2 linked regions of the Methylibium petroleiphilum PM1 genome follow. The protein of the gene in region 1 interacts with the protein of each later gene in a pairwise test. Links are inferred from orthologs where the notes say so. Each region holds a gene or a part of one and is shown in the gene's direction. Other genes may lie near its edges.

Evidence for each region.
Region 2: the proteins of MPE_RS02960 (region 1) and MPE_RS18825 interact in binary tests that used the Escherichia coli proteins (3 or more experiments, as listed by UniProt). The link is inferred for Methylibium petroleiphilum PM1 from one-to-one orthologs.

What each region holds. Positions count from the first base shown.
Region 1 is NC_008825.1:614,668-625,765, reverse strand. What follows is about bases 5,592-8,363. They hold MPE_RS02960 (MOSC domain-containing protein), read left to right. Parts: upstream 5,592-6,437; coding sequence 6,438-7,289; downstream 7,290-8,363. Other genes in these bases: MPE_RS02955 (pirin family protein), read right to left, coding at 7,380-8,279; MPE_RS02965 (AsmA family protein), read left to right, coding at 5,592-6,433. Also shown: MPE_RS02985 (M61 family metallopeptidase), read right to left, coding at 1-1,388; MPE_RS02980 (DUF3429 domain-containing protein), read right to left, coding at 1,429-1,890; MPE_RS02975 (DsbC family protein), read right to left, coding at 1,964-2,704; MPE_RS02970 (FAD-dependent monooxygenase), read right to left, coding at 2,738-3,856; more of MPE_RS02965, read left to right, coding at 3,953-5,591; MPE_RS02950 (chemotaxis protein CheW), read right to left, coding at 8,425-8,949; MPE_RS02945 (methyl-accepting chemotaxis protein), read right to left, coding at 9,068-10,822; MPE_RS02940 (chemotaxis protein CheA), read right to left, coding at 10,873-11,098.
Region 2 is NC_008825.1:3,934,127-3,945,451, reverse strand. What follows is about bases 3,121-6,119. They hold MPE_RS18825 (sulfite reductase subunit alpha), read left to right. Parts: upstream 3,121-3,919; coding sequence 3,920-5,320; downstream 5,321-6,119. Other genes in these bases: MPE_RS18820 (Fe2+-dependent dioxygenase), read right to left, coding at 5,360-6,040; MPE_RS18830 (FAD:protein FMN transferase), read left to right, coding at 3,121-3,923. Outside these bases: MPE_RS18850 (TonB-dependent siderophore receptor), read right to left, coding at 1-603; MPE_RS18845 (PepSY-associated TM helix domain-containing protein), read left to right, coding at 839-1,468; MPE_RS18840 (DUF2271 domain-containing protein), read left to right, coding at 1,485-2,000; MPE_RS18835 (DUF4198 domain-containing protein), read left to right, coding at 2,039-2,854; more of MPE_RS18830, read left to right, coding at 2,886-3,120; MPE_RS18815 (catecholate siderophore receptor Fiu), read right to left, coding at 6,131-8,428; MPE_RS18810 (efflux transporter outer membrane subunit), read right to left, coding at 8,668-10,080; MPE_RS18805 (MacB family efflux pump subunit), read right to left, coding at 10,107-11,325. UniProt on the Escherichia coli protein: Component of the sulfite reductase complex that catalyzes the 6-electron reduction of sulfite to sulfide. This is one of several activities required for the biosynthesis of L-cysteine from sulfate.

The sequences.
Region 1 (11,098 bases):
AGCACGGGCAGCTCTTCGCTCCAGGCCACGCCGAACTTCGCCAGCAGCGGCTGCAGCGGCAGTTCGCCGGTGCCGTGCACCCAGGCGGTCAATTCGCTCGCCAGAGAGCGGCCACCGACCTCGGCCAGCACCGCGGCGATGTCGGTCTCGGTGATCGGCCCACCGCCGCTGCGCACCCACAGGCCGCGCATCACGTCGTCGAGCGTGCCGGCGCCCTCGCTGCGCAGCGTCAGGTCGAGCGCCAGCGCGACCAGCGAGCCCTTGGTGTAGTAGCTGACCGTGGCGTTGACGGTGTTCTCGTCGGGCCGGTAGTACTTGACCCAGGCGTCGAAGCTGGCCTCGGCCACGCTCTGCACCGTGCGCCCCGGCGTGCCGCGCACGTTGTTGACGGTCTTGGCCAGCAGCTTGAGGTAGCGTGCCTCGTCGATCAGGCCGGTACGCCGCAGCACCAAGTCGTCGTAGTAGGACGTGAAGCCCTCGAAGAACCACAGCAGCTCGGTGTAGTTCTCGCGCGTGTAGTCGTAGCGCTCGAAGTCGCGCGGCCGCATCCGCTTGACGTTCCAGGTGTGGAAGTACTCGTGGCTGATCAGGCCCAGCAACGTCACGTAGCCATCGCCCGCCGACTTCATGCCGCTGCGCGGCAGGTCGCGGCGGTTGGCGATCAGCGCGGTGCTGGCGCGGTGCTCCAGGCCGCCGTAGCCGTCGTCCACCGCATTGAGCAGGAAGACGTAGCGCTTGAACGGCGGCTTCTTGCCGCCGTGCCAGAAGGCGATCTGCGCCTCGCAGATGCGCCGGGTGTCGGCCAGCAGGCGCTCGCCGTCGAAGCTGGGCAGCGCTCCAGCCACGATGAACTCGTGCGGCACCCCCGCCGCCTTGAAGCTGCCGCGCCAGAAGCGGCCCAGCTCCACCGGGTGGTCGACCAGTTCGTCGTAGTCGGCCGCCTCGTGGTCGGCACCGGCGAGCGGCAGCGCTGTCGCGACCTGCCAGCCCCTGGGCAGCCCGGCGATCCGCAGCCGGTGCGGCTCGTGCTCGCGGCCGTGCACGTGCAGGAACACGCCGGTGCCGTTGAAGAAGCCGCGCCGGGCATCGAGGTAGGCCGCGCGCACCGAGGTGTCGAAGGCGTAGACCACGTAGCTCACCACCAGCGCGCCACGGCCGCGGCAGTGCGCTACCCAGCCGGCCTTGTCGCTCTGGATCAGGGGCACGCTGCGATCGCCCTGGCGCGCCTCGAGCTGGGACAGGTGGCGGGCGAACTCCCGCACCAGGTAGCTGCCGGGAATCCACACCGGCAGGCTCAGCGCCTGCTCTTCGGCCGGCTGCGCAATGGTGAGGGTGACGCGGAACTGGTGGGCCAGGGCGTCGGCCACCTCGAGGCGGTAACGGATCATCGAGAACTCGGTTCCGGAAGGCAATGGGAGGCGGCGGGCATCAGCTGCCGGCCGCGGCGATGAAGCAGCTGAGGCTGGCGACCGCGCTGAGCCGGAAGCGCAGCACCAGCCAGGCTCCCAGGCCGTGCGCCGGGTAGATGCGGCGATCGACGAGGTAGCAGATCACCAGCAGCGCACCGAGCAGGGCGAGCCCGGCGTACGGCGGCATCACCACGGCGATCCAGGCCAGCAGCATCGGCAGCACGGCCCAGGCGAACCGGCTCGGCGACGGCACCCGCTGCCGCAGGCCCAGGCCCCAGTGCACGCCCCCGAGGAAGGACACGATCAGCGCCGCGTACTTGGCCAGCGCATCGGTCACGTAGGGGTGCGCATCGGGCCGCACCAGCCAGGTCAGCAGCGCGCCGAGCACGAAGGGAATCAGGCCGGCATAGCCGAGGCGCAGCGCCAACGGGTGCGGAGGCAGGTTGACGTCGGCGGAAGAGGCGGATCCCACGGGGGCCATCGAGGAAGTTCGGAGCGCGGGCGGATTGTCGCCGCAGCCGCGCACGCGTGCGGCGGCACGCCGCTCGCCCGGCTCAGGACTTGCCGACGCTGGCGAGCTGCTTCTCGAGTTGCGGCGCCGTCAGCATGCCCGGCACGCGGGTGCCGTCCTCGAACACGATGGCCGGCGTGCCGTTGACCCGGTGCTTGCGGCTCAGCTCGACGTTGCGCTCCACCGGCGACGCACAGGCGCCCAGCAGCTTGGGCGGCTGCACGCCGTCGACCATCCAGGCGCGCCACGCCACCGAGGCGTCCTTGGCGCACCAGATCGCGTTCGCCTTGTCCGGCGAATCGCCGCCCAGGATGGGCAGCAGGAAGGTGTAGACCGTCAGGTCCTTGACGTTCGAGAGCTCCTTCTCGAAGCGCTTGCAGTAGCCGCAGTTCGGGTCGGCGAAGACGGCAATCTTGCGTGCGCCGGTGCCGGTCTTCCAGACCACCGCGTCCTTCAGCGGCAACGAGGCGAAGTCGATCGCGGTGAGCTTGGCGACACGCTCCTCGGTCAGGTTGCGCTTGGTCTTCAGGTCGAGGATCTCGCCGCGGATCAGGTAGGCGCCCTCGGCGTCGGTGTAGAAGACGTCGTTGCCGATGCGCACCTCGAACAGGCCGGCGATCGGGGCCTTGTTGACCTCGTCGATCTTCGCGCTGCTGTTCAGGCGCTCGCCGAGCGCCTTGCGGATCGCCGCCTCCTGCGGCACCTGGGCCACGGCCGTCAACGCAAGGGTGGTGGCGATGGCTGCGACCGTTGCCGCCGCCAGCGCGGCTGTCTTGAACTTCATGGTGATCCTCGGTGCGCGCGGGAGGGAGGGGCGTCAGCCCCGCAACGCGCGGTCGGTGAGCCAGCGCTTGAGCACCGGCAGGTGATTCACGAGAGTCAGGCCGCGGTTGCGGAGTTCCTTCACCGGGGTACTCTCGTGGGCAAAAAGTTGCAGCAGGCCGTCGGTCACGCGGCCCATCGCCCAGGTGGGAGCGGCGCGGCGGCGGGCGTAGCGCGCCAGCAGCCGTTCGTCGCCCAGCGAGCGCCAGGCCTCGTGCTGCTGGCGCTCGGCGATCACCGCGCACAGCGTGTCGACATCGGCCAGCCCCAGGTTCAGTCCCTGGCCGGCCAGCGGGTGCACCACGTGGGCGGCGTCGCCCAGCAGCACCCAGCCGGGCCCGTGCCAGCGCGTCGCACGCGCCAGTCGCAGCGGCCAGGCCGCGCGGGCGCCGCGAAGCGCCAGCCGGCCGGCCTGGCCATGGCTGGCCTCGTTCAGTGCGCGCTCGAAGGCGCCGTCGTCCAGCGCCAGCAGTTCGGCCGCGCGCGCGTCCGGCAGCGACCAGACCAGGCCGTAGCCGCCCGCCTCGCCCGGCAGGTCGAAGGGCAGCAGCGCCAGCACGTCGGGTGCGCGGAACCATTGCCGGGCGATGCCCTGGTGCGGCCGGTCGCTGGCCAGCCGCGCGGCGATCGCGCGCTGGCCATAGTCGTGGCGTTCGACCTCGATGCCGAGCGCCTCGCGCTCACGCGAATCCTTGCCCTCGCACAGCGCGACCAGCGCCGCCGGCGGGGCCTCGTCGAGCAGCGCGACGTGCGGCGAGAAGCGCAGTGCGGTCGCCAGTTCGCGCTCCAGCGCGGCGGCATCGACGATCCATGCCAGCTCGCCGACGCACTGCTGCCACGCGCTGAAGGCCAGCGTGCCGCCGGCGTCGCCGGCCACCTGCATGTCGAGCACGCGGGTCGCGGCCGACGGCGTGGCCGCACGCAGCGCCTCCCAGACCCGCAACTGCTGCAGCAAGGCCACCGATCGGGCGCCGAGCGCGTAGGTGCGCACATCGGGGCCCTCGGGCGCCGGGGCACCGGACAGTGCCACGCGCAGCCCGAGGCGAGCGAGCGACAAGGCCAGCGCCTTCCCCACCGCGCCGCGGCCCCGCACGCTCACGTCGAAATGCTTCATTGCGATTCACATTGTAGGGAGCCCCTCGTTGCAACAGGGCCGGCGGCACAATGCCCCGACCGCCACTGCACGGGGCCTTCTGCCCTGGCCCATGCCATGCCCGTCTGGCTCCGTCGTTCGCTGATCGCCCTGGCCGTGCTGCTGGGCCTGGCCGTGGCCGCCGCGGCCTACCTCGTCGCAAGCTTCGACCCCAATCGCTACAAGGGCTTGCTGATCGACTGGATGCGCGAGCACAAGGCCCGCACGCTGGCGATCGACGGACCGATCGGGCTGTCGGTCTTTCCCCGCCTCGAGGTGACGCTGCGCGACGTGAAGCTCAGCGAGCACCGGCGCCCCGACGAGTTCGCTGCGCTGCAGGAAGCCACGCTCGCGGTGCAGGTGATGCCGCTGCTGAAGCAGCGGCTGGCGGTCGATCGCGTGTCGGCGCGCGGCGTGCGCGTGAACTACCGCCGCGACGCCGATGGCCGCCGCAACATCGACGACCTGCTGAGCCCCGCCACCGACGCGAAGGACGCCCCCGCCGCCAACGCCTCCTCCCAGGCGCTGGCATTCGATATCAGCGCGATCGAATTCAAGGACCTGCAGGCGACGGTGAAGGACGTGCCACTGGGTCTCGACGGCCGCTTCGTCGTCAAGGAGCTCCGTACCGGCCGCCTGGCCGACGGCGCCGAGTCACCGATCCGCTTCGTCGGCCAGGCCGCGCTGGCACAACCGAAGCTGAACGCCGACGTCGAGCTCACCGGGCAGCTGAAGCTGAGCCTGCCGGCCGGCGCGCCCGCCAGCGTGGCGCTGCGCGACCTGGCGCTGTCGCTGCGCGGCGACGGCTTCGACGTGAAGCAGCTCGATGCCCGCCTTGCCGGCACGCTGGCCTACGACGGCCCGAGCGGTGCGCTGCAGGCCGACAAGCTTCGGCTCACGCTGTCGGGCGAACGCCTGGGGGTGGCGCTGAAGGACAGCACGGTGGCGCTCGACGCGCTGCGCCTGGATCCGCCGAAACGCGCACTGCGGCTCGACGCGCTCGACGTCAAGCTGACCGGCCAACGCGGCGAGGACAGCGTGGCCGCCCAGCTCGCCTGGCCGAAACTCGAGGTCACGGGCGATACGCTGAACGGCAGCGCATTGAAGGGCAGCGCCTCGCTGCAGGGCGGCCCGGCGGTCGGCAAGCTGCAGATGGACTTCGAATCACAGGCGCCGAGCGGCCGCTTCGAACGCATCCGCGTGCCGGGGCTGCGGCTTGCCGTCCAGGGCAGCGGCGCCGGCCGCAGCGTGAACGGCGAGGTGCGCAGCGACCTCACGCTGGCACCGCAGCCGCTGGCCGCCGCGCTCGATGCGCTGCAGTTGAAGCTCGCCTTCACCGACCCGGCACTGCCGCCGGTGAACCTGGCGCTGCAGGGCCAGGCCCAGGCCGGCGCCCAGGACGCGAGCTGGCGCTTCGACGGCGCGATCAACGACCAGAAGTTCACCGCCGGCGGCCGCGCCGACCTGTCGAAGCCGGTGCCCTACGTCGATGCCCAGGCCCGCTTCGCGGCGCTGGACCTGACCCGCTTCGTCGCGCCATCGACCGGCCCGAAGCCCCCGCCGGCCGGCGCCAAGCCCGGCGCGGACTCGCCGGTCGATCTGGGCGGATTGAAGGCACTCGACGGCCGCTTCAGTTTCCGCGCCGGCACGCTGGTCTACCCGCCCTACAGCGTTGCCGATGCGGCGCTGGAGGCCACGCTGGCCGGCGGCGTGCTGCGCGTCAGCGACCTGAGCGGGCGCGCCTGGGGCGGGCGCTTCGCGGCCCAGGCCAGCGCGCAGGCGGCCGCTGACCCGGCGGCGCAGCGCATCGGCCTGAAGCTCGACGCGACCGACGTCGACATCGCCGCGTTGCTGACCGACGTGGCGCAGTTCAGGAAGCTCGAGGGCAAGGGCCGCGTGACGGCCGACGTCACGACGCAGGGCGCCAGCGTGCAGCGCCTCAAGCAGGCGCTCGACGGCAAGGCCGCGTTCCAGCTGCGCGACGGCGCGGTGCGCGGCATCAACCTCGCGAAGACGCTGCGGCAGTGGCGCTCGGCGGTCACGCTGAACAAGGACGCCGTACAGGCCTCGAGCGCCGAGGAAAAGACCGACTTCTCGGAGATCTCCGCCAGCTTCGACATCGCCGACGGCGTGGCGCGCAGCAAGGATCTGTCGGGCAAGAGCCCGTTCCTGCGCGTGGGCGGCGAAGGGCTGGTGGATATCGGCCGCGGCCGCGTCGACTACCTCGCCAAGGCGACCGTCACCGGCACCGCCGAGGGCCAGGGCGGCGCCGATCTCGCGTTGCTGAAGGGCGTGACTGTGCCCGTGCAGTTGGTCGGGCCTTTCGAGGCGGTCGACTACAAGGTGCAATGGTCGGCGGTGAGCGCCGACCTGTTGAGCGGCGCGGCCCGCGGCGCGCTGGGCGACCGGGCCAAGGGCGCACTGGGTGGCCTGCTGGGCGGCAGCGCCGCGCCGTCGGCCGCAGCCAGCGGCGCCTCGGCGCCCTCGGTGAAGGAACAGGCCCGCGACAAGGCGAAGGAGAAGGCGAAGGACGAGCTGAAGAAGCTGTTCGGACGCTGATGCGATGAGCGATATCGACGTGACGATTGCCGGCCTGCACGTGCACCCGGTCAAGTCCTGCGCAGGCGTGAGCCTGCCGGAAGTGCTGCTGATCGAGACCGGCTTCGAGTTCGACCGCGCCTGGATGGTGGTCGACGCCGACGGCGAGTTCCTCAGCCAGCGCGAGCTGCCGCGCATGGCGCTGGTGGCCACCGAGCTGCGCCACAGCGAGCTGGTGCTGCGCGCACCCGGCATGCTGGCGCTGCATCTGGCGCTCGACACCGCGGAGGCCGCAACCCGCGTGCGCGTGTGGGACGACGAGGTCGCCGCCTACGACATGGGCGACCTGGCCGCGCAGTGGTTCAGCGACTTCCTGCGCCAGCCGCTGCGGCTGGTGCGCTTCGACCCCGAGCAGAAGCGCCTGTCGAACCGCGCCTGGACCGGCACGATCGAGGCCGAGAACGCCTTCAGCGACGGCTATCCGATCCTGGTGATCTCCGAGGCCTCGCTCGCCGGCCTGAACGAGCGGCTGGCGGCGAAGGACCTGCCGCCGGTGACGATGCAGCGCTTCCGGCCCAACCTGGTGCTGACGGGCCTGGACGCGCACGGCGAGGACCACCTCGACGAGATCGCCTTCGACACGCCCGAGGGCCCGGTGCGCCTGAAGCTGGTGAAGCCCTGCCCGCGCTGCCCGATCCCGAACGTCGACCCGGCCACCGGCGTCCCGGGCACCGAGCCCGGCGACACGCTGGCCGGCTACCGCGCCGACGAGCGCGTGGGCGGCGCGATCAGCTTCGGCATGAACGCGGTGATCGTCGAAGGCCTGGAGTGCGTGCTGCGCGTCGGGCAGGTCGGCGGCGCGAGCATCCGGTTCTGACCACCCCCCAAGGGCTGGTCTGCGCCCAGCCCGCCCCCCGCGGGGGTCAAGGAAACCTGGGGCGGCCCGGCGTTTCCTTGAGAGCGCGGCTCAGGCCGGCCGTCGCGCCGGCAGCGGGATGCGCTCGGTCTCGCCCGGCACGCGGCCCATGCGGTCGGCTTCCCAGTCGTCGGCGGCCTGGGCGATGCGCTCCTTGCGCGAGGACACGAAGTTCCACCAGATGTGCCGCGGCCCGAGCGGCGCGCCGCCGATCAGCGCCACCCGCGCGGCAGCGCCGTCGGCCGAGCGCAGCGTCACCGTGGACGCGTCGGCCGGCAGCACCGCCAACGTGAACGGCTCGATGCGCGCGACGTTGCCGTCGATCACCAGCTCGTAGGGCGCGTCGATGCCGTAGAGCGCGCGCTCCGTGGCCTCGGCGGGCGTCGGCAGCGCCAGCGCCGCACCCGGCGCCAGCGCGTAATCGACATAGAGCGTCAGCGACAGCGTGCCGACCGGCGAGGCCAGGCCATGCGCGCGGCCGATCAGCAGCCGCAGCGTGGCGCCGCCGTCCTGAAGCTGCGGCAGCCGCGCGGCCGGCGTGTGCTCGAAGCGCGGCGCGGTTTCCTCGTGCTCGGCCGGCAGCGCGGCCCACAGCTGCAGGCCGTGGCTGCGCCGCGCGACGCCGCGCAGGTCCTCGGGCGTGCGCTCCGAGTGCACGATGCCCTGGCCGGCAGTCATCCAGTTGATCGCCCCGGGCTCGATGCGCTGCGAGACGCCGGTCGAGTCGCGATGCTGCATCGCGCCCTCGAACAGGTAGGTCACCGTCGCCAGGCCGATGTGCGGATGCGGCCGCACGTCGTGGTCGTCGGCGGGGCCGGCGGTGATCGGGCCGAAGTGGTCGAAGAACACGAAGGGGCCGACGGCCTGCCGGGCGGCCGACGGCAGCAGGCGGCGCACCGTGAAGCCGCCGCCGAGGTCCTTGCTGTGAGGGGTCAGGAGTTGCAGGGGCATGCCGGGCGTCCGGGAGTCGCGTTGCGGCGAGTGTCGCGCGTTTCACGCGGGTCCGCGCTGCGCCTCCGGTCGGCCCCATGAGCAACGGCGCCCCTCGGGGCGCCGTCGGCGGGGAGCGCGGCGGAGCCGCCGCGCGTGGCCGGACTCAGCCCACCGCGTCGATCACGCCGAGCTCGGCGCTCGTCATCAGCGATTCGATGTCCATCAGGATCAGCATGCGTTCGGCCACGGTGGCGATGCCGATCAGGTGGCTGGTGTCGACGACCGCGCCCATCGACGGTGCCGGCTTGATGGCGTCGTGCGGCAGGTCCAGCACGTCGCTCACCGAGTCGACCACGGCGCCGATGACGCGGCCCTTGACAGCCAGCACGATCACCGCCGTGATGGGCGTGATCTGAGCATCGCAGCCGAACTTCACGCGCAGATCGACCACCGGCACGATCACGCCGCGCAGGTTGATCACGCCCTTGAGGAAGCTCGGGGCGTTGGCGATGCGGGTCGGCGGCTCGTAGCTGCGGATCTCCTGCACCTTCAGGATGTCGATGCCGTACTCCTCGGTGCCGAGGCGGAAGCTGAGGTACTCACGGCCCGGCTGGGCGCCAGCGCCGGCGCGGTTGCCCTGGCGCTGGGCTTCGTGGCGGGCCACTTGGGTGGCGTCGATCATGTCCATGGTGGATCCTCTCGGTGCGGTGTCGGAGCGCCGCGGACGCGGCGCTGCGCGGGATGTCAGAGTGGTTTACGGCAGTTGCGGCGCGGACTGAAGGCCTGCGTGCGCATCCGGACCCGGATCAGAAGGTTTCCCAGTCGTCGCCCGGCGTGGCGGTCGCCGCGGCAGCCGCCACGACCGGGGCCGGCCCGGCGGCGGCCACGGCATCGCGCAGCACCGGCGGCGCCTTGGCGGCGCGCTGGGGTGCCGGCGCGGCCTGCACCGGTGCGCGCGGCGCGCTGGGCGCGGGCAGGCTCGGCGTGGCAGCGGCCGGCCGCGACACCGTGGCATGCGCATCGACGCGGAACACCGAGACCGAAGCGGCCAGACGGATCGCCTGGTCCTTCAGGCTCTCGGCGGCGGCGGCGCTCTCCTCCACCAGCGCGGCGTTCTGCTGCGTCATCTGGTCGAGGTTGGTCACCGCGGTGTTGACCTGGCCGATGCCGTCCGACTGCTCGGCGGCGGCGGCCGTGATCTCGCAGATGATGTCGGACACACGCTGCACCGAACCCACGATCTCGCTCATCGTGCGGCCGGCATCGGCCACCAGCTTGCTGCCCGACTCGACCCGCTCGACGCTCGCGCCGATCAGGTCCTTGATCTCCTTGGCGGCCTGGGCGCTTCGCTGCGCCAGGTTGCGCACCTCGCCGGCCACCACCGCGAAGCCGCGGCCCTGCTCGCCGGCACGGGCGGCTTCCACCGCCGCGTTGAGCGCCAGGATGTTGGTCTGGAAGGCGATGCCGTCGATCACGCCGATGATGTCGGCGATCTTCTTGCTGCTCGCGTTGATGTCGTCCATCGTCGACACGACCTGCGACACCACCTGGCCGCCCTTGGCCGCCGTGGCCTGGGCCGACGACGCGAGCTGGTTGGCGGTGCGGGCGGACTCGGCGGTCTGCTTGACCGTGCCGGTGAGCTGCTCCATCGAGCTCGCGGTTTCCTGCAGGTTGCTCGCGGTCTGTTCGGTGCGGGCGCTGAGGTCCTGGTTGCCGGTCGCGATCTCGCTGCTGGCGGTGGTGATGCTGTCGGTGCTCAGGCGCACCGCACTCACCATGTCGCGCAGCGAGGTCTGCATCTTGCCCAGGCTGCGCTGCAGGTCGGCCACCTCGTCGCGGCCCGTGGCCTCGATGGGCTGCGACAGGTCGCCGGCGGCGATCGCCTGCGTGCTGGCCGCAGCGCGGCGCAGCGGCGCCGTCACCGACCGGGTCAGGACCCAGGCGCTCAGGCTGCCGAGGACGATGGACACACCGGCCAGCACCAGCAGCATCAGCTTGCTGCGCTGCACGTCGGCCTTCACCGCAGCGGCGCTCTGCACGGCCAGCTCGCGCTCAAAGTTGCTGAAGTCCTCGATGGCCGCCAGGTAGACCTTGGAGGCCGGCAGCAGGCTCTTCTCCAGGAGCAGCTCGACCGCCGTGACGTCGCCGGCCTTCAGCAGTGCCAGCGCCGCTTCGCGCTGGTCGATGTAGGCCTTGCGCTTGCCGGAGATGTCGGCGAACAGTGCCTTGCTGCGCTCATGGCTCAGCTCGGCCTCCAGTTCCTTCTGCACGCGCGTGATCTGCTCGCTGGTGTCCTTCATCTGCGGCGTGAGGAACGCGCTCATCTGCGGCAGGCCGCCCGACTTCACGATCGCGATGGTGCGGCTGACGTTGAGCGTGGTCAGGTTCTTCCATTCGTCGGCCCGCGCCACGCGATGCTCCACGTCGAGCGCGCTGTCGAAGCCCCGCTCGGTCATCACGAGTCGCGAGAACGAGAGCATGACGATCAGCACCAGCAACAACAGCACGGTGCCGAAGCCTGCCCCGAGTCGGGCGCCGATCTTCAGTTGGTCGAGTTTCATCTTGGAGTCTTTCCGGGAGAGCGGGAATCGGTTCGGGCGGAGACGGCCCCTCAGTGGCGCGAGCGCCGCACCAGCGATCCCACGTCGAGGATGAGGGCGACGCGGCCGTCACCCATGATGGTGGCGCCGGAGATGTCGTCGACCTTGCGGTAGTTGGCCTCGAGGTTCTTCACCACGACCTGCTGCTGGCCGATCAGCTCGTCCACCAGCAGCGCGATGCGGCCGCCCTCGGCCTCGATCACGACCATGATCTCGCTGGCGTGCTCGTCGTTCGAG
Region 2 (11,325 bases), 3.3 Mb from region 1 along the record:
GAGTTGCACCTGCACTTCCCGCTGTGCCTCGGCGGACGGCCGCTTGGACACCAGGTTCACCACGCCGCCCGGCCCGTTCTGGCCGGCCATCACCGAGGCCGGCCCGCGCAGCACATCGATGCGCTCGAAGGCATAGGGCTCGTTGCGCACGCTGCCCCAGTAGCCGGTGATCGGCAGGCGCAGCCCATCGAGCAGCGTGGAGCCCTCGCTGCCGCCGCGCATCGCGTAGTAGTCGCCGCGGTTGTCGAGGCCGTACATCTCGGCGCGCACGCCGGGCGTGTAGCGCAGCACCTCCTGGATCGTCAGCGAGTTCTGATCTCGCACCTGCTCGGCGCCGATCACCGAGATCGACTGCGGCACTTCGTTGAGCGGCGTGTCGGTCTTGGTCGCCGTGGCGCTGCGCCGGGCGGTGTAGCCCGGCACCGGGCCGGTCGCCGTCTCGGCCTGGGAGGTGGCCTTCACTTCGGGCAGCGTGCTGGCGGCCTCGTCGGACGGCGTGGCCGCCGGCGGCGCAACGGGGGGCGGGGTCTGCTGGGCGAGAGCCCACGGTGCACAGGTCAGCAAGGCGCAGGCGAGGGCGCCCACGCGGGGAGTGGCAAGCATCGGATCGTTCCTTTGGTCGTGTCGAACACACAGAACCGCTGGCGACGGGCTTGCGGTGGCTCCTCGGTCATCTCCGCGACGCGCGATCCCCGCCGGCTGCCCGGCGGAGGAGAATCTTTACGTTGCGTGATTGATAGTGATTCGCATTTAGTAGCTTACACTAAGCCGCAACTTTTGAGGAGGGCGCGTTGCAGTCCGCGAGGCTGCGTGCCCGGGCGCGAAGAGACGCGAAGGCATGCGCAAGACCGACCACCCGCAACGGGCCTACTGGCTGAAGACGCTGCACCAATGGCACTGGATCAGCTCGGCGGTCTGCCTGCTGGGCATGCTGCTGTTCAGCGTCACCGGCATCACGCTCAACCACGCCGCGCAGATCGAGAGCCGGCCGGCCGTGACCGCCCGCGAACTGCAGCTGCCGCCGGAACTGAAGGCTCTGGTGACGCCGGATGTGTTGCCGTCGTCGCCGCGCGCGCCCTTGCCCGCGCGCCTGGCCGACTGGATCCAGACGCAGATCGCGGTCGACGTGCGAGGCCGCGACGCCGAGTGGTCCGACGAGGAGCTCTACATCTCGCTGCCGCGCCCCGGCGGCGACGCCTGGCTGCGCATCGACCGCGAGAGCGGCGCGGCGGAGTACGAGCGCACCGACCGCGGCTGGATCTCCTACCTCAACGACCTGCACAAGGGGCGCCACACCGGGGTGGCGTGGTCGTGGTTCATCGACCTGTTCGCGGTCGCCTGTCTGGTGTTCTGTCTGACCGGCCTGTTCATCCTGAAGCTGCACGCGGCCAACCGGCCGACCACCTGGCCGATCGTGGGCCTGGGACTGGTGATCCCGCTGCTGCTCACCCTGCTGTTCATCCACTGAAGAAGAAAGCCCTGCCATGCACGTGCGTTACTCCATCGCGCTGAGCGCCGCGGCGCTCGGTGTCCCGGCTCTGGCGGCCGACCTGGCGGTCGGTGTCGAGGTGCCCCGGTTGACCGTCGCCGAATACCACCGCCCCTATGTCGCGATGTGGGTCGAGCGCGCCGACCAGGGCGTCGCCGCCAACCTCGCGGTCTGGTACGCCACCGCCAAGAAGGACGGCGAGGGCGCGAAGTGGCTGAAGGACATGCGCCAGTGGTGGCGCCGCAGCGGCCGCGAACTGCAGGTGCCGGCCGACGGCCTGACCAGCGCCACACGCCCGGTGGGCAAGCACAGGCTCAGCTTCAACGACAGCGCCAAGCCGCTCGGCAAGCTGGCGCCCGGCGACTACAAGCTGGTGGTCGAGGCGGCCCGCGAGTCCGGCGGTCGCGAGCTGCTGAGCATCCCCTTCCAGTGGCCGCCCGCCAAGGCGCAGCAGCTGAGTGCCCAGGGCAGCAGCGAGCTCGGCGAAGTCACGCTCGAGCTCAAGCCCTGAACCGCCATCGGACCCCTCACCCCGTCCAGGAGATCCCCATGTCCCGTTCCCGTTTCGCGCTCGTCGTCACGACGGCGCTCGCCTTCGGTCTGTCGGTGCCGCTGGCGCGCGCCCACAGCAGCTTCCTGGTGCCCTCGTCGACCGTGCTGTCCAAGCCTCAATGGGTCACGATCGACGGGGCCTCCGGCAACGACATCTTCTACTTCAACCACGCGCCGCTGCGGCTCGACGGGCTGGCGGTCACCGCGCCGGACGGCAGCGCCGTGGCGCCCGAGAACGTGGTGGTCGGCAAGCTGCGCAGCGTGTTCGACCTGAACCTCACGCAGGCCGGCACCTACCGCGTGGCCAACGGCTTCAGCGGCGTGACGGCGCGCTACAAGGACGCGGCCACCGGCCAGAACAAGGGCTTCCGCGGCACGGCCGAGAACTTCGCCAAGGAGGTCCCGGCCGATGCGCCCGAACTGACGGTCAACGAAGGCATCAGCCGCCTCGAGACCTTCATCACCGTTGGCAAACCCAGCGCGATCCAGCCGACCGGCAAGGGCCTGGAGTTCGTGCCCGTCACGCACCCCAACGACCTGTTCACCGGCGAGGCGGCGACGTTCGGTTTCCTGCTCGACGGCCAGCCGGCCGCAGACCTCGAGGTCGAGATCGTCTTCGGCGGCACCCGCTACCGCGACAAGATCGGCGAGATGACGCTGAAGACCGACGCGAAGGGCCAGGTCAAGGTCAACTGGCCGCAGCCCGGGCTCTACCGCCTGGAGGTCAGCACCAGGGACGGCAAGACCACGCTGAAGCAGGCCAAGGAGCGCCGGCTGGTCTACGCCGCGGTGCTGGAAGTGCTGCCGCAATGACGGGCCGACCGCCCCCGAGCGCCGCGGCCGCATGACGACACGCCTGTCCTTCGCCGACCTGCCCCTGCCGGGCTACCGCCACGACGGTGGGGTCGCGCCGCGCCTGCTGGCCGCCGCCGTGCAGGAGCTGGGCGGGCCGACGATGGGCACCCGCTGGAGCGTGAAGTACTGGCATGCGCCGGCCACGCCCGGCCCGGCCCGCCGCGAGGTCCGCGAGGCGATCGAGATCGCGCTGGACCTGGTGGTGCGCCAGATGAGCACCTGGGAGGACGACTCCGACCTGAGCCGCTACAACCGCGCCGCGCCGGGCCGCTGGCAGAAACTGCCCGAGCCCCTCTTCAGCGTGCTGCAGCACGCGCTCGAACTGGCGCGCGCCACCGGTGGGGCCTACGACCCGACCGTCGGCCCCGCGGTCAACCTCTGGGGCTTCGGCCCCGACCCGGCGCGCCGCGATGCGCCGACGGAAGGCGATCTGGAGATGGCGCGCCGCCGCATCGGCTGGCAGCGCGTGCAGCTCGACGTCGAGCAGCGCCGTGCACGCCAGGATGGCGGCACCTACGTCGACCTGTCGTCGATCGCCAAGGGCTATGCGGTCGACGCCGTCGCGCGTGCGCTGCAGCGGCTGGGTTGCGGCAACGCGCTCGTCGAGGTCGGCGGCGAGCTGCTCGGCATGGGCCGCCGGCCCGATGGGCAGCCGTGGCGGGTGGCGGTCCGGCTGCCCGGACTGGAACAGGGCGATGCCGGTCCGGTGCTCGCACTCAAGGGGCTGGCGGTCGCGACCTCCGGCGACGACTTCCGCTGCTTCGAGACCGACGACGGCGAGCGCCATTCCCACACCATCGACCCGCGCACCGGCCGGCCGGTGCGGCACGCGCTGGCGTCGGTGACGGTCGTGCACGCGCAATGCATGCAGGCCGACGCGCTGGCCACGGCGCTGACGGTGCTCGGGCCCGATGAGGGCTGGACCTACGCCGAGCGGGAGCGGCTGGCCGTGCTGTTCATCCGCCGTGCTGCGGATGGCGGCCACGAGGCCCGCCCGACGGCCGGGTTCGAAGCACTGCTGGCATGACGCCGCTGTCCGACGACGCGCTGCGGGCGCTCGCCGCGGGCGGGACCGTGCTGTCCTATGTGGCGCTGTGCGCCGGCACCTGGCGCGCGCACCGGGCGCGCGAAGCCCGGGTGGCGCGTGCGGCCGCCGCCCTGGCGCCGGCCGCGGAGGGCGCGCAACCGGTGCTGGTGGCGCACGCCAGCCAGACCGGCAACGCCGAACAGATCGCCTGGCAGACCGCGCAGGCGCTGCACACGGCCGGCGTGCCGGCGCGCATCGCGAGTCTGGCGGAGTTGCAGGCCGGTGATCTGGCGGCGGCGGAACGGGCCCTGTTCATCGTCAGCACCTACGGCGAAGGCGATCCACCCGATGCGGCGGCGCCGTTCGTGCGCCGCTTGATGGCCCAGGCCGCCGAGACGCCCCTCGCGCTCGAGAGCCTGCACTGCGCCGTGCTGGCGCTCGGCGATCGCGAGTATCAGCACTACTGCGGTTTCGGCCGCGCGCTCGACACCTGGTTGCGCCGGCAGGGAGCGCAGGCGATGTTCGAGCGCATCGACGTCGACGGGGGCGATGCCCTGGCGCTGCAGCAGTGGCAGCACCAGGTGGCGCGCCTGGCGGGCACCAGCGATCTGCCGGACTGGCAGCTCGCGGCGGCATTCGAGCCGTGGCGGCTGGCGCATCGCCGGTTGCTCAACCCCGGCAGCGCCGGCGGCCCCTGCTTTCACCTGGAGCTCGAGGCCCCGGCCGGCGCGGCGCCGAGCCCGGACTGGCAGGCCGGCGACCTGGTGCAGGTGCTGCCGCCCGGCGACGGCGAACGCCCGCGCGAGTACTCGATCGCCTCGCTGCCCGCCGATGGCCGCGTGCACCTGCTGGTGCGCCAGGAACGGCACGCCGACGGCACGCCGGGCCTGGCGTCCGGCTGGCTCACCGAGCGGGCCGCGATCGGCGACGAGATCGCGCTGCGGCTGCGCGCCCACGGCAACTTCCGCCTCGGCGACAACGCCGGCCGTCCGCTGATCCTGGTCGGCAACGGCACCGGCCTGGCCGGCCTGCGCGCCCACCTCAAGGCCCGCGCCGCGGCCGGACACGGCGCGAACTGGCTGGTGTTCGGCGAGCGCCATGCCGCGCACGACGCCTACTACCGCGACGAGATCGCTGCCTGGCAGGCCAGCGGCGTGCTCGAACGCACCGACCTCGTGTTCTCGCGCGACCAGCCGGGCAAGCGCTATGTGCAGGACCGCCTGCGCGAGCAGGCCGACGTGCTGCGCGACTGGGTTACCCGCGGTGCCGCGCTCTACGTCTGCGGCAGCCGGGTCGGCATGGCCGCGGGCGTGGAGGCCGCGCTGGTCGACGTGCTGGGCCGCGACGCGGTCGATCGGCTCATCGAGACCGGCCGGCTGCGGCGCGACGTGTACTGAGCGTGTCCCGACAGGGCCCGTGAGCGGCGGCCCGCCGCGTCACACCTCGGCCCACTGGCGCAGCAGGTTGTGATAGTGGCCGGTGAGGCTCAGCACCTCGGGGCAATCGCCGAGCTTCTCGCGCAGTTTCTGGATGTCCTGGTCGAGCTCGAACAGCAGGTGGCGCTGCCCGTCGTCGCGCACCATGCTCTGCGTCCAGAAGAACGAGCACACGCGCGTGCCACGCGTCACCGGCTCGACGCGATGCAGGCTGGTCGACGGGTAGAGGATCAGGTCGCCGGCCGGCAGCTTGACCTCGTGCGTGCCGTAGGTGTCGACCACGACCAGCTCGCCGCCGTCGTAGTCGTCCGGGTCGCTGAGGAACAGCGTGCTCGACAGATCGGTGCGCAGGCGCAGGTGGGTGCCCGGCACCGAGCGCACTGCGCCGTCGATGTGCAGGCCGTAGTGCTCGCCGCCCTCGTAGCGGTTGAACAGCGGCGGCACGGTGCGCAGCGGCAGTGCGGCCGAGACGAACAGCGGATGAACCAGCAGCGCCTTCAGGATGGTCTCGCCGAGTTCGCGGCCCACCGGCGACAGCTCGGGCAACTGGCGGTTCTGCTTGACTTGGGCGCCCTGCGGGCCGACGGTGGCGCGGCCATCGACCCAGTCGGTGGCGTCGAGCCGCGTGCGGATGTCGGCGACCTGATCGCGCGTCAGGACCTCGGGCACGTGCAGCATCATGATGGTCTTCGGCCTTTCAATGCAGCGAGCCTCTCCGGGGAGAGGCTCGCGAGTTTCGCACCCGGCCGGGTGCATCGGCGATTCAGCAGGTCAGAAGCTGAAGTTCGCGGTGAGCAGCGCGTTGCGCTCGGCGCCCGGCACGTAGCGCGAGCCACCGTTGTTGATCGCCGCGATGTACTCTTTGTCGAACACGTTGTAGATATTGAGCTGCAGCGACAGATTCTTCGTCACGTCGTAGGCCAGCATCGCATCGGCCACCCAGTAGTCGGGCGTCTCGAGCAGGTTGCTCGTGGTCACGAGATTGCTGCTCCGGGCCACCGTGTCCACGTACCGTGCGCCGCCGCCGACGGTCAACCCGAAGGGCAGCTTGTAGGTGGCCCAGGAGGTGAAGGTGATCTTCGGCGTGAAGACGATCACGCCGCCCTGGTTGGCCGCCGTGCCCTTGAGGATCTCCGAATCCATATAGGCCAGGCCCGCACTGAGGCTCAGCGCCGGAGTGATCTGGCCGATCAGGCCGAGTTCGGCGCCGTCGACGCGACGCTTGCCTACCTGGGAATAGGTCGGCGGCGTTGCACCGTCGGAGAGGAGCTCGTTCTTGTTCTCGCTGCGGAAGATCGCGCCGACGGCCGAGAGTTTGCCGTCGAGCAGATCCCATTTGCTGCCGATCTCGATGTTGCTACCCTCCTGCGGATCGAGGTCCGGCCGGTTCGCACTGTTCTCCTGGCTGCTGAGCGCGAAGTTGCTGCCGCCCGGCGGCTGGAAGGAATTGGACACGGTCGCGTAGATGCTGCCGTTGGGCGCCGGCTTGAACACGGCTCCAACCTTCCAACTCAGCAGGCTGTCGGTCAGCGACAACGGTGCGTTCTGGACCAGCGACTCCGGCGTCGTGGCGGTGGCCGCGGTGAAGGTCGAACCGTTGGTCTCGGCGTGGAACTTCTCCCAACGCACGCCGCCATTGAGCAGCCATTGCTCCGACAGCTTGAGCGTGTCGAAGGCATAGACCGCCGCGCTCAGCGTGTTTCCGCGTGTGTAGGCGCCCTTGTACGGCGGCGTCAGGAACACGTCGCTCCGGTTCGGGTCGTACAGGTTCGCGGGCACCTGCTGCAGCGAGGCGGGCAGGGTCGTGTTGGTGAGCGTCTGCGGCGTGATAGTGCGTTGGCGTTCGTAGATCAACTCGAAGCCGGTCGACAGCGAGTGCTCCACGGCGCCGGTCTTGAACTCGGCGTTCAGGTTGGTCTGGTTCGTCAGGATGTCGTTGCTCTGGCGTTTGCCCTGACGCGATCGGGCCACCGTGTAGGTTGCCGGATCGCCGCTGCTGGTGTTGACCGCGTTCACACCCGTCACCAGAAGATCCTGCTCGGCGCGGCCGAGGCGCGTCGTGTTGCGCAGCGTGTAGCCGGGCGCGAGGGTGTGCTCGATGCGCGCGGTGAGCATGTCCACCGTCACGTCATCGTGGTCATTGCGGGAGCCGTAGAAGTTCTTCGAGTTCACCGCGGGGCCGGTGGCCGTGGGCGAGCTGAAGATGTAGCCGGGCAAACCAAAGGTCGAGACGCCGCCATCCGGCGTGTTGTCGTGCTTGACGTGCAGGTAGCTCAGGACGGTGCGGGTCGGCGTGCCCAGGCCGAAGGCCAGCGACGGCGCAAAGCCCCAGCGTTTGGTCTTCACCTCGTCACGCCCCGGGACCCCATAGTCCTGCGCCATCAGGTTGAGGCGGAAGGCCGAGCCGGGGATCGCCAGATCCAGTGCGCGGTTCAGGTCGAGCGTGGCGCGCTTGCGGTCGTCGGTGCCGAGGGTGACGCTGGCATTGCCGAAGTTCTGCAGCTGCGGCGACTTCGAGATCATGTTGACGTAGCCCGACGACGCGCCACGCCCGTTGTCCGAGCCCGACGGACCCTTGATCACCTCAACCTGCTCGAGATTGAAGGTGTCGCGCGAGATGCTGCCCAGGTCGCGGATGCCGTCGACGAAGATGCTCGCCGAGGTGTCGAAGCCGCGCATGAAGATCGCGTCGCCGGTCTGCGTGTTGCCGTTCTCGCCCATCTGCAGCGTGATGCCGGGCGTGTTGCGCAGCGCTTCGGTCAACGAGGTGGCACCTTGCTGCTGCAGCACTTCCTTCTTGATGACCGTGATGGTCTGCGGCGTGTCCACCAGCGGCTGGGTGAACTTGGGCGAGGCCGACACATCGGCCTTGATGCCGTTGTCGGCTGCCGCCTTCGCCTTGATCTCCGGCAGCACCTGCGTGCTGGCCGGCGCCGAAGCGGCGTCGGCGGGCACTGCAGCCTGCTGGGCGTGCACGGCGGCTGGAATGGCGAGCACGGCGAAGGCGGCGGCGGCCGAAGCGGTCCGTCGTGGGGGATGGGCGTGCTTGCGAGCCTGGATGTAGGCCATGGGTTCTCCTCGGTGTGGTCGAAACGGCGAAACGGGCACAGAGGCTGGCTCTCTGCGGCAATCCCGACCGCGTTTCGACGCGAGGAAAAGCAGATGGCTGACCGGGGGGCTGTCAGGGATCGACAGCGCTCAGTCAATGATGATAATTATTCGTATTAAGATTTGTCAAATTATTGTCGAATCGTGTGACCGCGGTGCGCCGATGCCGGCCTGAGGATTGCAGCGCTGAGATTTGTGGCTCATGAAGAAAGTTGGCGACCACTCATTGACCAGCCGCCCCCCAGCGCCTTGAACAGATCCAGTGCCGCCGTCAGCCGGGCCAGCCGCAGCTGCGCCAGCTGGTCGATCGACGAGAACAGCGTCCGCTGCGCGTCCAGCACGCTGGTCAGGTCGTCGGCGCCCTCGCGGTAGCGCAGCTCGGCCAGGCGCAGCGAGCGCTGCGCCTCGTCGCGGATCGCCAGCTGCGCCTGCTCCTGGCCGCGGTTGCGCACCGCGTTGCCGAGCGCGTCCTCCACCTCCTTCAGCGCGGTGTAGATGGCCAGCCGGTAGCTCTCCACCAGCTGGCGGCGCGCCGATTCGCCCAGCGCCACCTGGTTGCGCAGCCGCCCGCCGTCGAACAGCGTCTGGACGATCGAAGCGCTCAGCCCGAGGCTGGAGGATGGATTGGCCAGCGACAGCAGCGCCGTGCTGGCCAGCCCGGCCGAGCCCGACAGCGACACGCTGGGCAGCAGCGCGGCACGGGCCGCGGCCACGTCGGCATCGGCCGCGGCGAGCTGGGCCTCGGCGCTGGCCAGGTCGGGGCGGCGCACCAGCAGCTCCGACGGGAGACCGGCGCCCGCCTCGGGCACCGCGAAGCGCTCGAAGCTGCGCGTCTCCACCTGCAGCGCCTGCGGCGGGCGGCCGAGCAGGATGGCCAGCGCGGTGACGGTCTGGCGCTCCTGCACCTCCAGTGGCTCCAGCGTGGCCCGCTGTGACAGCACTGTGATGCGTTGGCGGCTCACGTCCAGCGCCGAGGCCGCGCCGTTGCGGTAGCGGGATTCGACGATGCCGAACACGCGCTCGGCGATGGCCAGGTTGTCGCGCGCGATCTCGATCCGCATGCGCAGCGCGAGCACCTGGAAATAGGCGTTGGCCACGCCGGTGCTGAGCGACAGCCGTGCGGTCTCGAGGTCGTAGCGGCTGGCGGCCAGCGAGGCCTCGGCGCCCTTCACGCCGGCGGCGAGCCGGCCCCACAGATCGATCTCGTAGCTGACGCCGAGCGACACGCTCGACGACTTGCTGGTGCTGGCGTCGAACCCCGGCCCCGGGTCGGCGCGCCGGGCGCCGGAATTGCCGCTGACGCTGACCGACGGGAACAGCGTCGCGCCAGCGCTGCGCACCGCGATCTCGGCCTGCTGCACGCGCTCGGCGGCGATCGCCAGCGTCGGGCTGCCGGCCTGGGCGGCGTCGATCAGCCGCGCCAGCTCGTCGGACTGGAAGCCGCGCCACCAGTCGCGCTGCAACGGCCCGCTGGCGGCGGTCGCGGCCTCGTTCCATTGCGGCGGCAGGTCCAGCGTAGGCCGCGTGGTGTCGATCGCCGTCGCGCAGCCGGCGAGGGCCAGCGCGATCAGCAGGGCGGAGGCGCGCCAGCGCGGCGCGGGTCGGGGAAGCATCGTGGACATGGGGCGGGAGAGGGTGTTCATTCGGCGGCCAGCGCGACCACCGGGTCGAGCTGCGCGGCCTTGCGCGCCGGCAGCCAGCCGAACACCAGGCCGGTGCCGAAGGCGCAGCCGAAGGCCAGCAGCACCGGCGCGAGCGAGTACTGGACGGGCGTGCCGAACGCGCCGATCGCGGCGGCGGTGGCCAGTCCGCCCACCACGCCCACCGCACCGCCGATCGCCGACACCACCATCGCCTCGATCAGGAACTGCTGCATGATGTTGCGCTCGCGCGCGCCGGTGGCCATGCGGATGCCGATCTCGCGGGTGCGCTCGGTCACCGACACCAGCATGATGTTCATCACGCCGATGCCGCCCACCAGCAGCGAGATCGCCGCGATCGAGCCGAGCAGGATGGTCAGCGTGTTCTGCGTCTGCTCGGTGGCCTCGATGATCGAGGCCATGTTGCGGATCTGGAAGTCCACCACGCCATGGCGGTCGAGCAGCAGCGACTCCACGGCCTCCTGGGTCTCGTCGATGCGCGACACGTCGTCGACCGCGACCGTCACGTTGCGCATGAAGCGCTGGCCCGACAGCCGCAGGCTGCTGGTCGCATACGGCACGAACACGATGTCGTCCTGGTCCGAGCCCATCGGCGATGCACCGCGCGCCGTCATCACGCCGACCACCTGGAACAGCAGGTTGTTGACCAGCACGTACTCGCCCACCGGGTTCGCGCCGTCGGGGAACAGCGCCTTCGCGACGGTCTGGCCCAGCACCGCCACCGTGGCGTAGCTCGCCTCGTCCTCGGCGCTGAAGAAACTGCCCTGGGCCACCGGCCACTGCCGCGCCAGCGGGAATTTCGACGAGGTGCCGTTGATGCTGGTGCTGTAGTCGGCGCCGCTGTAGCGCAGCGTCGCGCTGCTGTTCTGTTCGGGCACGGCGGCCAGCACGTTGGGCACCTGATCGATCGCAGCCACGTCGGCGACCACCAGCGTCGCGGTGCTGTTGAAGCCGCGCTGGTTGGGCGCGCCGGGGCGCACCAGCATCAGGTTCGAGCCCATCGCGCTGATGCGGTTGATGACCTCCTGCTTTGCGCCGTCGCCGATCGCCAGCATCGCGATCACCGAGCCGACGCCGATCACGATCCCCAGCAGCGTGAGCACCGAGCGGAACAGGTTGGCGCGCAGCGAACGCAGCGCCATCTTCGCGGCCTCCACCACGTCGGCCAGGTGCGAGCCTTCGTGGGTGATGGCCGGC